3 linked regions of the Cupriavidus necator genome follow. The protein of the gene in region 1 interacts with the protein of each later gene in a pairwise test. Links are inferred from orthologs where the notes say so. Each region holds a gene or a part of one and is shown in the gene's direction. Other genes may lie near its edges.

Region 1 (3,008 bases):
TGTCAGGCACACGCCCGAATGGGTGCCGGGATTATTCCTACAGGCGGGTCGTTGCCGGCCGGGAGCCCATGCCGCGCAAGGCATCAACCGCTCCTCGGGAAAACCCGCATCACACCCGCGTCTTGAAATGCCCCTACCCCGTCCCTATAATTAGCACTCGTCAGGGGTGAGTGCTAACAGCCTCCTGCGACACCTGAACATTTCTGACGGCCGTCGCCTCGGTAGCCGGCCGATTTGTGATCAAAAACTCACTTTGTATCTAGGAGTCCGTATGAATCTGCGTCCTTTGCACGACCGCGTGATCGTGAAGCGTCTGGACAACGAAACCAAGACCGCGTCCGGTATCGTGATTCCCGACAACGCTGCCGAGAAGCCCGATCAAGGCGAAGTGCTGGCAATCGGTCCTGGCAAGAAGGATGACAAGGGCAACAACATCGCCCTCGACGTCAAGGTCGGTGACCGCGTGCTGTTCGGCAAGTACGCCGGCCAGGCCGTGAAGGTGGAAGGCCAGGAACTGCTGGTCATGCGCGAAGAAGACATCATGGCCGTGGTGAACAAGTAATTCACCAACTGACCGCCACCCCGTACAGATTTCAGGAGATTCAAGAATGGCAGCTAAAGACGTAGTGTTCGGCGACGCCGCACGTGCCAAGATGGTCGAAGGCGTGAACATCCTCGCCAACGCAGTCAAGGTGACCCTGGGCCCGAAGGGCCGCAACGTGGTGCTGGAGCGCAGCTTCGGCGGCCCGACCGTGACCAAGGACGGCGTGTCCGTGGCCAAGGAAATCGAGCTGAAGGACAAGCTGCAGAACATGGGCGCCCAGATGGTCAAGGAAGTGGCTTCCAAGACCAGCGACAACGCCGGTGACGGTACCACCACCGCTACCGTGCTGGCCCAGTCGATCGTGCGCGAAGGCATGAAGTTCGTTGCCGCCGGCATGAACCCGATGGACCTGAAGCGCGGCATCGACAAGGCTGTTGCCGCCGCCGTGGAAGAGCTGAAGAAGGTCAGCAAGCCCACCACCACCAGCAAGGAAATCGCCCAGGTTGGCGCGATCTCGGCCAACAGCGACACCTCCATCGGTGAGCGCATCGCCGAAGCCATGGACAAGGTCGGCAAGGAAGGCGTGATCACGGTTGAAGACGGCAAGTCGCTGGCCGACGAGCTGGAAGTCGTGGAAGGCATGCAGTTCGACCGCGGCTATCTGTCGCCGTACTTCATCAACAACCCGGAAAAGCAGGTTGTCCAGCTGGACAACCCGTTCGTGCTGCTGTTCGACAAGAAGATCAGCAACATCCGCGACCTGCTGCCGGTGCTGGAGCAAGTGGCCAAGGCCGGCCGCCCGCTGCTGATCGTCGCTGAAGACGTCGAGGGCGAAGCCCTGGCGACCCTAGTGGTCAACAACATCCGTGGCATCCTGAAGACCGCCGCCGTCAAGGCCCCGGGCTTCGGCGACCGCCGCAAGGCCATGCTGGAAGACATCGCCATCCTGACCGGCGGCACCGTCATCGCTGAAGAAATCGGCCTGACGCTGGAAAAGGCTGGCCTGAACGACCTGGGCCAGGCCAAGCGCATCGAGATCGGCAAGGAAAACACCATCATCATCGACGGCGCCGGCGACGCAGCTGCGATCGAAGGCCGCGTCAAGCAAATCCGCGCCCAGATCGAAGAAGCGACCTCGGACTACGACCGTGAGAAGCTGCAAGAGCGCGTGGCCAAGCTGGCCGGCGGTGTTGCCGTGATCAAGGTTGGCGCTGCCACCGAAGTCGAAATGAAGGAAAAGAAGGCCCGCGTGGAAGACGCCCTGCACGCCACCCGCGCTGCGGTGGAAGAAGGCATCGTCCCCGGCGGTGGTGTGGCCCTGCTGCGTGCCCGCGCTGCGATCTCGGCACTGACCGGCGAAAACGCCGACCAGAACGCCGGTATCAAGATCGTGCTGCGCGCCATGGAAGAGCCGCTGCGCCAGATCGTGCTGAACGCCGGTGAAGAAGCTTCGGTGGTCGTTGCCAAGGTTATCGAAGGCAAGGGCAACTACGGCTACAACGCCGCTTCGGGCGAGTACGGCGACCTGGTGGAAATGGGCGTGCTGGACCCGACCAAGGTCACCCGCACCGCACTGCAGAACGCCGCTTCGGTGGCTTCGCTGATGCTGACCACCGACTGCGCAGTTGCCGAATCGCCGAAGGAAGAATCGGCTCCGGCAATGCCGGGCGGCATGGGCGGCATGGGCGGCATGGAAGGCATGATGTAATTCATCGCCGACCGACTGCCCTTACGGGCAGGCTGTCTTGAAGAACCCCCGCGGGTGCGAGCCCGCGGGGGTTTTTTCGTTCCGGGCAGCGCGACGCTCGCGCCTTGCCATGCACGAGCGCAGAAAACTCTCACCCTGATCTAAGGCTTGCCCTATTTGTGGAGCGGAAGGCGCTGGCTACATTTCTAATCGCCGCCTATTGAACCCGCGGGCAAATCCCGGATCAACCCACCTCCTAGCATGGCTGCCATGGAAAACGAAATCACTACATCGCCACGACGCTGGCTGGTTCATGCCACCGCGTGCATCAGGCGCGTGCCTTCGGTGCTTGCCTGTGCGGCACTCATGTGCCTGGCATACGCCCAGGCGCATGCTGCCTGCATGGGAACCACCGTGACCTCGCCGTTCCTGCCGGCCACGGTGAGCATCAGCAAGACCACCGGCATCGGCCAGGTGATCTCCAGCGCCACCATTACCGTAACGGTGACGTGCGACGACACCGGACTGCGGCATCCATCTACCAATGGCTGGGCCCTGAACTACACGCCGCAGACGCCGCTGGTGGCGACTTCGATCTCGCAGCAGACCTTTGCCACCGCCATGCCGGGACTGGGCTATCGCATGTACATGCCCGACGGCAACCTGATTGCACCGACCAGCTACGGCACCAACGGCGGCGACAACTTCGGTGCCAACTGCATGGGGGCGGCTTCGGGCGGGGTGCCTTGCACGATGCCGCTGGGCACCTCGACCCAG
Region 2 (2,912 bases), 1.1 Mb from region 1 along the record:
GCATGCTGGCCGAGCGCCTCTCCGTCCGGCTGGGCGTGCCGGTGGAGGTCGACAACCGGCCCGGCGCCGCCGGCACCATCGCCGGCGACGTGGTCGCCAAGGCCAGCTCCGATGGCCACACCCTGTTGTTGCACCAGGCCAATATGCTGATCCAGCCCGGACTGGAGCCGGTGCCGTACGACGTCGTGCGCGATTTCACGCCGGTTGCGCGCGTGGCCACCACGCCGCTGTTCCTGGTGATCGATGCCCGGCTGCCCATGCGCACGCCGGAGCAATGGATGACCGCGGTCAGGTCGAACCCGGGCTCCTACAGCTATGGCTACGGCCAGCCGGGCAGCCCCTCCCACCTGTACGCCGAGTACGCGGTGCGCGGCATCCGCAGCGGCGTGCCGCTGGTCACCGCCAAGGGTGAGGCCGCCGTGGTCCAGGAGATGCTGGCCGGCCGCGTCAGTGCCTGTTTCTGTTCGTTTGCCGCGGTCCAGGGCCAGGTCAGAAGCGGCGGGCTGCGCCTGCTCGGGGTGACGGGCGTGGCCCGCTCGCCGCTGGCGCCGCTGGTGCCGACGCTGCAGGAGTCGGGGCTGGAAGGCTATGCCGCGGCTGCCTGGTTTGGCGTGATGGCGCCGGCCAAGACCCCGCGCGCGATCGTCGCCAGGCTGGCGGTCGAACTCGACGCGGTCATGTCCGAGCGCGAGGTGCGTTCGCGTCTGCAGGCGGCGGGGGTCACGCCGCTGCGCGATTCGCCGGAGGCGTTTGCCACCGCGATCCGCTCGGAATCTATCCAATGGCAGGTGATCCTGAAGGACGTCTCGCCGATACAGGAGCCTTGAGCAGCAAAGGGATGGGCAGGTTTGGGGGGCTAGGGCAAGTCTGAGAGGCTCCCCCGACGGGGGCATGTGGCGCGGGGCACACGGGCGCCAGCAGGGCTAGGTAGTACACCTTATAATGCGCGACTGTCCTGACCGGTGCCAACGTGACCGATTCTGCTCAAAACCTCGTCGAACTGACTGCGGTGGACTTCGCCTATGCGGACCACGGCAAGCCGATCCTGTCCGGCCTGACCATGCAATTCCCGCGTGGCAAGGTGATTGCGGTGATGGGCGGCTCGGGTTGCGGCAAGACCACGGTGCTGCGGCTGATCGGCGGCCAGGTCCGTCCTCAGGCAGGCACGGTCAGCTTTGCCGGCACCGATATCCACACGCTGGATACCCGCGGCCTGTACGCGGTGCGCCGCCAGATGGGCATGCTGTTCCAGTTCGGTGCGCTGTTTACCGACCTGTCGGTGTTCGACAATGTGGCGTTCCCGCTGCGCGAGCACACCGACCTGCCCGACTCGATGATCCGCGACCTGGTGCTGATGAAGCTCAACGCGGTCGGCCTGCGCGGCGCGCGCGACCTGATGCCGGCGCAGATCTCGGGCGGCATGGCGCGGCGCGTGGCGCTGGCGCGCGCGATTGCGCTGGACCCGGCGCTGCTGATGTATGACGAGCCCTTTGCCGGGCTGGACCCGATCTCGCTCGGGCTGACCGCGCGCCTGATCCGCAGCCTGAACGACGCGCTGGGCGCCACCACGATCATCGTCTCGCACGACGTGCACGAGACCTTCCAGATCGCCGACTACGTCTATTTCATTGCCGACGGCCGCATCGTCGCGCAGGGCGAGCCCGAGGCGCTGCGCGCCTCCACCGACCCGTTCGTGCACCAGTTCGTCCATGCCGAGGCCGACGGCCCGGTGCCGTTCCACTACGCCGGACCTTCGCTGGCCGAGGATTTCGCCGGAGGTGTGCGGTGACGGACTTCTTTATCACCATCGGCGCGGCCGTGCGCCGCAGCGTGTCGGGGCTGGGCCGCGCCACGCGCATGTTCCTGACACTGCTGGGCCTGTCGCCGGCGCTGCTGCGCCGCTTCCGCCTGGTGACCGACCAGGTCTTCTTCGTCGGCAACCTGTCGCTGGTGATCATCGCGGTGTCGGGCCTGTTCGTGGGCTTCGTGCTTGGCCTGCAGGGCTACTACACGCTGAACCGCTACGGGTCCGAGCAGGCGCTGGGGCTGCTGGTGGCCTTGTCGCTGGTGCGCGAGCTGGGCCCGGTGGTGACCGCGCTGCTGTTCGCCGGCCGCGCCGGCACCTCGCTGACGGCCGAGATCGGCCTGATGAAGGCGGGCGAGCAGCTGACGGCCATGGAAATGATGGCGGTGAACCCGCTGCAGCGCGTGATCGCGCCGCGCTTCTGGGCAGGCGTGATCGCCATGCCGGTGCTGGCGGCGATCTTCAGCGCGGTCGGCATCCTGGGCGGCTACGTGGTGGGCGTGCAGTTGATCGGCGTCGACGCCGGCGCCTTCTGGTCCCAGATGCAGGGCGGCGTCGACGTGCGCGCCGACGTGCTCAATGGCGTGATCAAGAGCTTTATCTTTGGCATCGCCGTGACGTTTATTGCCCTGTACCAGGGCTTCGAGGCCAAGCCCACGCCGGAAGGCGTCTCGCGCGCGACCACCCGCACCGTGGTGATTGCGTCGCTGGCCGTGCTGGGGCTGGATTTCCTGCTGACCGCGCTGATGTTCAGCAACTGACGCGGGCCATACCAACGACAAGACAGCGACAAGAACACTACGGGGTTGAAGAAAGAGATTCCAATGAAAAAGAACGCACTCGATTTCTGGGTGGGGCTGTTCGTGGCGGCGGGGTTCGTCGCCGTGCTGTTCCTGGCCCTCAAGGCGGGGAACATGAGCGCCTTTTCCTTCCAGGACACCTACAGCGTGCAGGCGCGCTTTGACAACATCGGCGGGCTCAAGCCGCGCGCGCCGGTCAAGAGCGCGGGCGTGGTGGTCGGCCGCGTGGCGGCGATCCGCTTCGACGACAAGACCTACCAGGCCACCGTCGAGATGAGCCTGGAGAAGCGCTACCAGTTCCCCAAGGA
Region 3 (3,137 bases), 480 kb from region 1 along the record:
GCTGGCCGAGCTGGGCAAGGTCGGCGCGGGCCGGGTCGATGTCTTCTGTCCCGGCTTTCCGGCCGACTGCATCGAGACCCTGGAGGAAATCGCCATGGAAGGGCAGACCGAGTTCAAGGTCGCGGGCGGCAAGGATTTCCACTTCATCCCGTGCCTGAATGACGCCGATCCGTGGGTCGCGGCCATGGCCGAGATCGCGCTGCAGCACCTGCAGGGCTGGCCGCTGGCCACGCCGCATCCGCATGAACTGGAAGCACGGCGCACGCGCGCCCAGACCCGGGGAGCGGCGGCATGAATGTCGACTTTGAGCCGGATGCGCGCCAGCGCATCGACAAATGGCTGTGGTGCGCGCGCTTCTTCAAGACGCGCTCGCTCGCGGCCGAAGCGGTGGAGCGCAGCAAGGTGACCGTCAACGGCCAGCCATGCAAGAACTCGCGCGAGGTGAAGCCCGGCGACATGGTGGTGCTGGAAGCGCACCAGCAGCGCTGGGAACTGGTGGTGAAAGGCATTGCCCCGGCGCGCGGGCCGGCGCCGGTGGCGCAGACGCTGTACGAGGAAAGTGCCGAAAGCCAGTCGCGCCGGCTGGCCGACGCCGAGCGCCGGCGCCTGCAGCCGGAGCCGTCCGCGCAGATCCAGGGGCGCCCGACCAAGCGGGACCGGCGCCGCATCGACCACCTGAAGAGCTGAAATGACAATGCGGCGGCACCGGGAAGCCCCCGCTGCCGCCGCGCGCTTGGACCAGGGTCAGGTGGCGCTTATTCCTGCGTGACTTCCTGGCTGACGATAGGGACGATGTAGTGCTTGAACACCGCCTTGCCGCTGCCATACTCCGTATCGCGCGGGGTGAATGCGCCGGAAAGGCAGATAAAGACGGTCATGACCGCCAATGCGGCCACAAGGCAGAGTGTCACGACTGGCAGCTTATGCATGGCCAACCTTCCGGAAGAGGCACAAAGATGAACCATCTCCACAACCCCCGGCATTTTTGTCATTTTTATTACTGGGAATCTTAGTGATTGCGATGCAGCAAAGCAATAAGGCGTCGATTGCATATGCCTGGCCTTTGTAACCGTGTGTTTCCGCGTCACGCCAGCGCCACTCTTGAAAACCTGCGCCTTGCCACCACCTGCACGGAACACGCGCCGATTTACCACCCGCGGCCAGGCCCATGGCGGGCCGCGACAATGCATTGATACGGATCGACATGGAAGAACAGAAGCAGACGCCAACCACCCAGACGCCTACGCCCGCTGGCGATGAGGCGGCCAACGCCAGCCAGGAGGCCGGCGCGCCGGAAACCGCTGCCGTGGACGACGTGGCGGCCCAGCTGGCCGCCCTGGAAGCCAAGGCGCGCGAGCATTACGACCTGTATATGCGCGCCGTTGCCGAGGGCGAGAACATCCGCCGCCGGGCGCAGGAAGATGTCGCCAAGGCGCACAAGTTCGCCATCGAGAACTTCGCCGACAACCTGCTGCCGGTGATGGACAGCCTGCAGGCCGCGCTGGCCGACGGCTCGGGCGATATCGCCAAGCTGCGCGAAGGCGTCGAGCTGACCGCGCGCCAGCTGGCCGCCGCCTTTGAGCGAGGCAAGATCGTTGAACTCAACCCGGTGGGCGAAAAATTTGACCCGCACCGCCACCAGGCCATCTCGATGGTGCCGGCGGACCAGGAACCCAATACCGTGGTGACCGTGCTCCAGCGCGGCTACACCATTGCCGAGCGCGTGCTGCGGCCGGCTCTGGTGACGGTGGCGGCACCGAAATAAGGCCGCCTGGGGCGGCGGCGTGCCGTCCTGGATCGCGACCTGACGCCCGGTGCCGGCTGGCCCGGGCGTTTGTCATTCTGGAGCGAGCATGACCACTGAACCAGGCGCTGGCCCGGCGACATTCCCGGCCCCCCACCTCGACCACCGCGCCTTCGAGGCATTCGGCATGCGCGAGGTCGATGACGGCAGCATCGACGCCGCCATCGCCGCTGCGGGCGATGCGCTGGTGTGCGTGTTCTTCTGGGGGGAGGACTGCTTCAACTGCGAGATGGCCAAGAAGGCCATGCTGGCCAACCCCGAACCGATCCGCGCGCTGGAACTGCGCTGGCTGCATGCCAACGTCTACGCGCATCCCGGGCTGGGCCGGCGCTTTGGCCTGCATGGCATCCCGGTGTTCATGTTCTTCCGGAACGGCAAGAAGCTGGGCCGCGCCACCGGCTGGCATGGCCACGGCCAGTTTGCCGCCGCGGTGGCCAATGCGCGGCTCAAGGCCAGCGGCAAGCCGCTGGCCGGCTGAGTGGGTTCAGCGGGACAGCGCGTAGCCGATGCGGAACTGCCACGGCAGCTTGTGGTTGTAGTCCAGCAGGCTCTCGCCATAGCCGACGAAGTAGCCCGCCATCAGGTAGCCCGCGGTGCCGGGGATCAGCCGCGCCATCGGGTAGGTCAGCTGCGCGTCGACACTGCCGTACCACTTGCGCGTGCCCTTGCGCAGCGTGGCGGAGAACTCCCATGAGTCCGGGCGCCCGTAGGCAATGCCCAGGTCCATGAAACCGCGGTAGTGGGCGATGTCGGGGTTGTCGCCCTTTTCCACGTAGGCGTAGAGCTTGGGCGCGACGCGCCAGTGCCAGTCGTTCTGGTCGCCAAAGTAGAAGGTCGGCTTGACGAAGACCGTATTGATGCTGCGCGAGTCGTCGCCGTTGCGGCCATTGGATTCATGCTCCAGGCCGGCCGCCAGCGACAGCCGGCTGATGGCGTTGTTGCGCACGCCGGTATCCGACAGGTAATAGAACAGGCTGGGCCGGTAGTTGGTGTCGCGGAACGGCTTGGACTGCTCGGACAGGTCCCATAGCGAGAACTGGGTGTAGGCCACGTAGAGGTTGTCGAACAGACGCTTCGACGCCGGATCTTCGCCCTGGAAGAGGCGGTACTTGAAGCTCAGCTGGAACTTGGCGTTGGCCCCGTCATGCGCGCCGACCATGAAATACATCGGGTCATGGAACGATAGCCGGGCGCTGTCGCGCAGGTCGGCCGGAGCGGGTGCGGCAGCGTCGGCGGTGGTGACCGGGGTCACCGGTACGGCGGCTTCGGTGGCCGGCTCCAAGCCGTTCGCTGCCAGCGCCTTGCCGGCAACCGGCGGCTCAGCGGTGGCGGA

What was found.
Region 2: the proteins of groL (region 1) and I6H87_RS08675 interact in binary tests that used the Escherichia coli proteins (3 or more experiments, as listed by UniProt). The link is inferred for Cupriavidus necator from one-to-one orthologs.
Region 3: the proteins of groL (region 1) and grpE interact in binary tests that used the Escherichia coli proteins (3 or more experiments, as listed by UniProt). The link is inferred for Cupriavidus necator from one-to-one orthologs.

Annotation. Positions count from the first base shown.
Region 1 is NZ_CP066018.1:749,991-752,998, reverse strand. Bases 76-2,930 are described here. They hold groL (chaperonin GroEL), read left to right. Parts: upstream 76-608; coding sequence 609-2,252; downstream 2,253-2,930. Other genes in these bases: I6H87_RS03500 (fimbrial protein), read left to right, coding at 2,634-2,930; groES (co-chaperone GroES), read left to right, coding at 272-562. In the rest of the region: more of I6H87_RS03500, read left to right, coding at 2,931-3,008.
Region 2 is NZ_CP066018.1:1,863,961-1,866,872, forward strand. What follows is about bases 121-2,879. They hold I6H87_RS08675 (ABC transporter ATP-binding protein), read left to right. Parts: upstream 121-970; coding sequence 971-1,789; downstream 1,790-2,879. Other genes in these bases: I6H87_RS08670 (Bug family tripartite tricarboxylate transporter substrate binding protein), read left to right, coding at 121-827; mlaE (lipid asymmetry maintenance ABC transporter permease subunit MlaE), read left to right, coding at 1,786-2,565; mlaD (outer membrane lipid asymmetry maintenance protein MlaD), read left to right, coding at 2,629-2,879. In the rest of the region: more of I6H87_RS08670, read left to right, coding at 1-120; more of mlaD, read left to right, coding at 2,880-2,912. UniProt on the Escherichia coli protein: Part of the ABC transporter complex MlaFEDB, which is involved in a phospholipid transport pathway that maintains lipid asymmetry in the outer membrane by retrograde trafficking of phospholipids from the outer membrane to the inner membrane.
Region 3 is NZ_CP066018.1:273,578-276,714, reverse strand. The notes cover bases 1-2,984. They hold grpE (nucleotide exchange factor GrpE), read left to right. Parts: upstream 1-1,204; coding sequence 1,205-1,765; downstream 1,766-2,984. Other genes in these bases: I6H87_RS01315 (phospholipase A), read right to left, coding at 2,289-2,984; I6H87_RS01320 (thioredoxin family protein), read left to right, coding at 1,854-2,282; I6H87_RS01330 (hypothetical protein), read right to left, coding at 756-929; I6H87_RS01335 (RNA-binding S4 domain-containing protein), read left to right, coding at 292-687; hemH (ferrochelatase), read left to right, coding at 1-295. Outside these bases: more of I6H87_RS01315, read right to left, coding at 2,985-3,137. UniProt on the Escherichia coli protein: Participates actively in the response to hyperosmotic and heat shock by preventing the aggregation of stress-denatured proteins, in association with DnaK and GrpE. It is the nucleotide exchange factor for DnaK and may function as a thermosensor.